Regions from separate parts of the Caulobacter sp. GW821-FHT10A06 genome, predicted to be linked through region 2. Evidence: riboswitches for the same ligand, from Rfam matches in the RefSeq annotation. Region 2 holds a riboswitch; the other holds the start of a gene.
The links. Region 2 has a riboswitch for glycine ahead of AC07NF_RS05865 (TonB-dependent receptor domain-containing protein). Riboswitches for the same ligand answer to the same signal wherever they lie in the genome.
Positions count from the first base shown of each region.

Region 1: linked by a shared signal. The riboswitch ahead of gcvT (glycine cleavage system aminomethyltransferase GcvT) and the one ahead of AC07NF_RS05865 (TonB-dependent receptor domain-containing protein) in region 2 are both predicted to bind glycine.

Region 1 is NZ_JBWKNY010000003.1:177,357-180,759, reverse strand. It holds gene gcvH (glycine cleavage system protein GcvH) at 1-449, opposite strand, end outside; gene gcvT (glycine cleavage system aminomethyltransferase GcvT) at 343-1,455, opposite strand; glycine riboswitch at 1,621-1,711, opposite strand; gene AC07NF_RS08625 (zinc-dependent metalloprotease) at 1,753-3,403, opposite strand, start outside.
Region 2 is NZ_JBWKNY010000002.1:406,542-409,944, reverse strand. It holds gene AC07NF_RS05865 (TonB-dependent receptor domain-containing protein) at 1-2,179, opposite strand, end outside; glycine riboswitch at 2,306-2,397, opposite strand; glycine riboswitch at 2,401-2,491, opposite strand; gene AC07NF_RS05860 (ABC transporter substrate-binding protein) at 2,759-3,403, opposite strand, start outside.

The DNA.
Region 1 (3,403 bases), on a different contig from region 2:
ATCAGGGCGTCGACCTCGGCCGGGTTCGACAGCTTGATCTTGGCGAACCAGCCGCCGCTTTCCGGCAGGGCGTTGACGGTTTCCGGCGCGTCGCCCAGCTCGGCATTGCCTTCGACGACTTCACCCGACACCGGGGCGTAGACGTCCGAGGCGGCCTTGACGCTTTCGACGACAGCCAGGTTCTCGCCCTGCTTCACGGTCTTGCCGGCTTCCGGCACTTCCACGAACACCACGTCGCCCAGTTGCTCGGCGGCGTAGGCGGTGACGCCCACGGTGGCGATACCGTCCTGGACGACGACCCATTCATGATCTTTGGTGAAACGCATCTCTGTCGGCCCTTGATTAGAGTTTGCGGACGTAACGGTTGGCGACGAACGGGGTAGCCACGACCTCGGCGGCCGCCTGCTTGCCACGAACGATGACCTTGAGCTTCGTGCCCACGGCCGCATAGGCCGGCGGGGCGAAACCGATGGCGATGGGGAAGCCCAGGCTGGGGGCGAAGCCGCCGCTGGTCACCTTGCCGATGACATTGCCTGCTTCGTCGGCGATCTCGGCGCCTTCACGGGCCGGGGCGCCTTCCAGCACCTTCAGATTGACGCGGACGCGCGACAGCTCACCGGCCAGCTCCTTGCCGATCCGGGCCGCGCCCAGATAGTCGCCGGCCTCGCGGCGCGACTTGCCGACGGCGAAGTTCAGCCCGCCCTCGATCGGCGAGACGGTCTCGTCCAGGTCGTGGCCGTACAGCGGCAGGCCGGCCTCCAGGCGCAGGCTGTCGCGGGCGCCCAGGCCGATCGGCTTGACGCGTTCGTCGGCCAGTAGGGTATTCCAGATGCGCTCGGCGGCGTCGGCCGGGACCGAAATCTCGTAGCCGTCCTCGCCGGTATAGCCCGAGCGCGAGATGATCGCGTCGACGCCAAAGGCGGTCAGGGCGACGGTGTCCATGAACACCATGCCGGCGGCTTGCGGCACATGAGCGGCCAGGACGGCGGCGGCCTCGGGACCTTGCAGCGCCAGAAGCGCGCGATCTTCCATGCGCGTCACCGTGGCCTCGCCGGCCAGGGCGTCGGCGATGATCTTGTAGTCGTTGTCCTTGCAGGCGCCGTTGACCACCACGAACAGGCCATCGTCGTCCGGACGCGCGGTCATCAGGTCGTCGATGATGCCGCCCTCGGCATTCAGCAGCACGCCATAGCGCTGCTTGCCGGCCTTCAGGCCCTGATAGTCGGCCGAGACCACCTTCTCGAAGCTCTTGGCCGGGTTATCACCACGCAGCCGGGCCTGGCCCATGTGCGAGACGTCGAACAGGCCGGCGTGCTCGCGGGTCCAGAGGTGCTCCTTCAGCACCCCGTCCTTGTACTGCACCGGCATGGAATAGCCGGCGAACGGCACCATGCGCGCGCCCAGCGCCACGTGGGCGTCGAACAAGGGGGTCTTCTTGAGGTCTTGATCGGACACTGGGCAGGCTCCTAGCGGGGTCGGCGAGACGACCGGCGTCCGCCGGTTGGTCGCGCCCCCGCTGTCCCTTGTGCCTGAGAGATTCCGGCCTTCCCCCTCTACTGTTTGGGGTCGGCCTTGCTCCTTCGGCGAGCCCCCTTTCCGGAGGCTGCTTTCCAGCGTTTCTAAACCCGCGCGGTCCTTTTGCCTGAGCGTTTCCGGGGCGGTTGCGCCTTCGGCCTCGGGAGCGAATCCCGATGTCTCCCGCGAGGGTCGTCGGGGTCAATGCGGGAGGGCTGCCCCTGAGTCAAGCGCGGCCTAGAGATCCCCGAACCAGTCATCCTCGCCGATCGGCGGACCGGGCGGCGTGACGACCTTGGCCTTGCCGTCCTCGACCAGGGCGGCCAGGCGGCCGCCGCTCTCGTCGGCGACGATCCCGGCCAGGGCGCGAGCCTGGGCGCGGTCGGCCGTGCCGCCGGTCGCGGCTGCCGTCAGCCCCTTGCCCCAGTCGGCCAGCCGCGCGCGGATCACGGCGGCGGCCGTCGGCGACAAGCTCTTGTCGTTGAGCGCATCGGCCAGGCTGACCACCATCCGCTGGCGAACGCGGCGGGCCAGCTCCACCTGACGACCGGTCGCCTTGCCGTCGAAGGCGGCGAAGGCCAGGGCCTTGTCCAGCAGGCCTTCCACGCCCGGCTGGGCGGCGTCACGACGCTTGGCCTCGACTAGGCGGTTCAGGCGCGCCGGCGCGAAGAGATCGCTCCAGACCATGTCGGCCGCGACCTCGGCTGTGGCGGGCAGGTCGAACACCGGCCCCTGTTGGAAGGTCTCGATCTCGTAGGCGTGGTCAGTCCCCTGCGACTGGCCCGAGGTCAGGACGTCCAGGGTCTTGTCGGAGAGGTCCAGCGCGACCGGCGTCACCGTCTTGAGCAGGGCGTCGATGGCCGCAGCCTGGCGGGCGGCCGGGACCGGCTTGCTGGCCTCGTGGCCGTCGCCCTGCGCGCCATAGGTGAAGTCGACCCCGCCGACCAGCTTGGCCGTCGCGTCGACCTGGTAGCGGTGGAAGATGTAGATCGGCACGACGATGCGGCGCAGGTCCGCCACCGACGCGCCCTTGGGCAGGTTGCCCAGGCCGAAGCGGTCCAGGGCGATCTTGCGCACAGCCATGATCTGGTCGAGCTCGGCGACAGGATCGGCGCCGTTGTCCCACACCGCGCCTAACGGATGCGGCGTGTCCGCAGCGCGCGCGTCCTCGTCGGAGACATAGCGCAAGCCCTCGGCCTGGCTCTTGTCGGCCTTCGCCTTCAGCCAGGCCTTCTCGTCGACGCCCGCCGGCGCGACGCCGTACAGCCAGTCGATGACGAACCTGTCCCAGGCCCCGATCCCGCGCCCATAGGCGTCGGAGAAGTCCAGCTGGCCGTCCTTGATGGCGACCTTCGGCCCTGGATAGTCCATGACCGAGGCGCGGCCGGCATAGGTGCTGGCCGCGAAATTGTGCTGCAGGCCGATCGAGTGGCCGATCTCGTGCGGCGACAGCTGGCGGATGCGGGCCAGCGAGATCTCGATCGGATCATTCGGCCCGCCCGTGCCGGTCTTGTCGGCGCCCAGCAGGCCCTCGAAGATCAGCCGATCCTGGCGGATGCGGTCCGAGCCCAGCAGGACGTCGCCCTTGATGATCTCGCCCGTGCGCGGATCGACCACCGCGTGGCCGTACGACCAGCCGCGCGTCTGGCGGTGGACCCAGTTGACGACGTTGTAACGGGCGTCCAGCGGGCTGACCCCATCGGGCAGCACCTCGACCTTGAAGGCGTCGATGAAGCCGGCCGCCTCGAACGCCTGGTTCCACCAGCGGCCGCCCTCGACCAGGGCCGAGCGCACCGGCTCGGGCGCGGCGCGGTCGACATAGAAGACGATCGGCTTCTTGACCGGCGAACGGGCGGCGGCGGGATCGGTCTTCTCCAGGCGGAAGCGG
Region 2 (3,403 bases):
GGGTGATCGTGCCGGCAGAGTCACGGGTGATGCGCGAGCACAGGTCCTGGTTGCCGTTGGCGCACCGGGTGACGATGTCCTGGGCCGCGATCGTGGTGATCACGTTGTCGATGTTGATGTTGAAGTAGTCGATCGACATGCTCAGGCCCGAGATCGACGGCGGCGAATAGACAAAGCCCGTGGTGAAGGTCTTGGCCGTTTCGGGGTTCAGGTTCGGGTTGCCGCCGCCGTTGGTCAGCACATAGACGCTGGAGTTGTTCGTCGGGTCGGTCAGGGTGTTGTAGCCAGTCGTCGACGACGTGAAGAGCTCGGTCAGGTTGGCCGAACGGATGTCACGCGACTTGGTGATGCGACCACGGAAGCCCGGGAAGAACTCGTTGGTGGCGCCCAGCTTCCACGACCAGATCGAACCGGTGGTGTCGTAGTCCGAGATGCGGGCGGCGGCGTTGATTTCCAGCTTGTTGAAGACCGGGACGTCACGCACCACCGGCACCAGCACTTCGGCGAAGGCCTCCTTGACGCTGAAGCTGCCGGCCATGGCCGAGAAGCTGAACGAGGTGAAGGCCTTGGCGGTGTCCAGAGCGCCGACCGTGCGATCGACCGACTCCTTGCGGGCTTCGGCGCCGACAGCGATCGAGACCGGACCGGCCGGCAGCGAGAAGGGCTCGCCGCGCAGGCTGAAACCGCCGACGTCCAACTTGCTGGTTTCGCGCATCGACGGCGTGCCGGTGACGTAGGCCAGCGCCGCCTGCGAGGGCGCGCCCTGGCCGAACAGGTTGATCGGCACGCAGTTGGTCGTCGGGTTGCTCAGGGCGATCCGGCAGACCGCCTGGCCGGTGGTCGGGCTGATCACCGAGTCGACGGCGTTGGCGTAGTTCTGGGTCAGGAAGAACCCAGGGGTGTCGATGTTGTTTTCCTGCTCGCCGTGGCTGTAGTAGGCGCTCCAGCGCCAGCCGCCGTCGAGCTCGCCGTCCAGGGCGATCGTGCCCTGGGTCGAGACACGCTCGAAGTCGATCGTCGGATAGGCCTCGGTGTTGAAGCGACCCATGGTGAAGGTGGTCTGGCCGGCGGCGGCCATCGCCGTCTTCACCGCCGTCGGCAGGAAGGCGTTGTCCGACTTGATCGTCAGGTTGCCGCGGTTGTGGTCGCCGAACCAGATGTAGTTGTTCCACATCCGCGAGCGACGCAGCTCGGCCGTCAGCTTGACCTTGTCGGTCAGGTCGTAGGTGGCGCTGGCCATGGTGGCGTAGCGCTTCTGCGGCGTGACCAGCGGCGACAGGTCGTCGTTCGATGGCCCTTCGCCACCGATCGAGTTCGTGCCCTGCACCGTACCGTAGTCGAAGGCGCGCAGGGTGCCGTCCGGATTGAAGGTCTGGCCGCGCAGCACGCCCGACATGATCAGGCCGCCCGGGGCCGCATTCGCGAAGCCGACGTCGGGCGCCAGGATGAAGCGGCCCGCGCCGTTCGAGATGGTGGCCCAGCGGCCGATGTTCGGGCGGCTGTTCTTCGGAATGACGCCGTCGTTGTCGAGATATTCGCCGCCGATGACAAAGTGGCCGCGACCATTGGCGAAGGTCGTGCCGGCCGCGCCTTCGACGCGGATCTGCTTGGCGTCGTCAAAGGACGACTCGCCGCCTTCGATGCCGAACTTGAAGCCGGTGAAGGTGCGGTCGATGGACAGGTTGACGACGCCGGCGACCGCGCCCGAACCCCAGGCGGCCGAGGCGCCGCCGGTCACGACGTCCACGCCCTTCAGCAGCACGCTGGGGATCATGTTGAGGTCGTTCTCGCCCGAGAAGCGACGGCCATCCAGCAGCACCAGGGTGCGGTTGATGCCGAGACCACGCAGGTCGACGGGAGCGTTGCCCGCGCCGGTGTTGGTGCCGGTGGTCTGCGGCGAGGTGGTGGCGCGGAACTGCGGCAGGTCGTTCAGGGCGGCGGCCACATTCGGACGGGCGCCGACGGCGAGGTCCTGGGCGGTGACGCGCACGGTCGGGGTCGGGGCCTGGAAGCCGGCGCGGTCGATGCGCGAGCCGGTGACGACGATCTCGGCGACGCTGGTGTCGTCGGCCTTGGCCGCGGCGTCTTGAGCGAAGGCGGCGCCGTGCAGGGCCAGGACGGCGGGAACCAGGCTGCAACCCAGCAGCAGGTTCCGGCGGGTTTGACGCGAAGAATTCAAAAGAGATCCCCTCTGTTTCAGCAGTCGACAGTCGCCCTCTCCCGCCACGGCCGTTGCTCGGCCGCGTTCGGTTGCGCGTCGCCGGAAGGTCAGCACCTCCAGGCGTCACAGGCGTTCCTCTGCCCCCGCTGTCCCGTGGCCTGAGAGATTCAGGCGCATGTGCGCCCTTGCTCCTTCGGCGAGGCCGCTCGCTTATGGAGCGGTCCTGCTTTCCAGCGTCCTCGTGTTCTGCGGTCCTTGGTGCCTGAGCGTTTCCGGGGCGGTTGCGCCTTCGGCGTCGGGCCAAAACCCGATCTCTTCCGCGAGAACCCGGCCAATACGAACGCTTCGTTTGATCCCGTCAAAAGCCGCTTGCGCGGCATAAACGCCCACCAGGTTTGCGAACGGAGAGATGGAAATTCCCAAGCTCAACCCGAGGCCACGCGGTTCGCTCGTCGGCTCTCGCCCAGGTTCGCGGCCGTGACAGGTCCGTGACAGTTTGGACCGTTTGGCATGGCCCCCGAAAAACAGCGACGCTTAGGCCACCCGCCTATGAATGCGCAAATTATAGGCGCCAAAAGCCTAATATTTGCACATATATCACCGACCGGCGGCGGCGTTGTGCCAACGGGCCAGCAATTCAGCTCGACGGCCTTGGTCGAAATTGGCCAGCAAGGCCGGCCCGACGCGGATCGGCCGTCCGCCGGGGCCGAGAGTCGCCGCGCCGCCGACCGGCCGGATCGGCGTCAGCCGCGCCTCGGCCAGGCGCTTCTGGCCGTCGTCGGACATCAGATAATCCAGGAAAACGCGCGCGGCCTTGGGATGCGGCGCCGAGCGGGTGATGAAGGCCACCCGCGAAATCGACAGGTGATAGTCGGTCGGCACCACATAGCCGACGTCAGGGTTGCGATGGCGCGCCCACCAGTCGGCGTAGAAGCCGTTCATATTGAACACCAGCAGCCCCGGCCCCGACAGCTCGTTCAGCAGCGCCGCGCCCGGCACGAACAGGCGCGGCTTCGACTTGGCCAGTTCCTCGTACAGCGCCCAGGCGTCCGGATAAGCCTGCAGGTCGCTGGACATGTACATGAATCCGACCCCGCTCTTTTCGGGATCGTACATGGCGATGCGGCCGCGCCAGCGCGCCGGGTCAGCGCGCAACGCCGCCAGCAGAGCCGCGTGGCTACGCGGGACCTCCGACGCCTTCAGCGCCTTCTTGTTGTAGGCGAAAACGATCGGCTCGGCCGT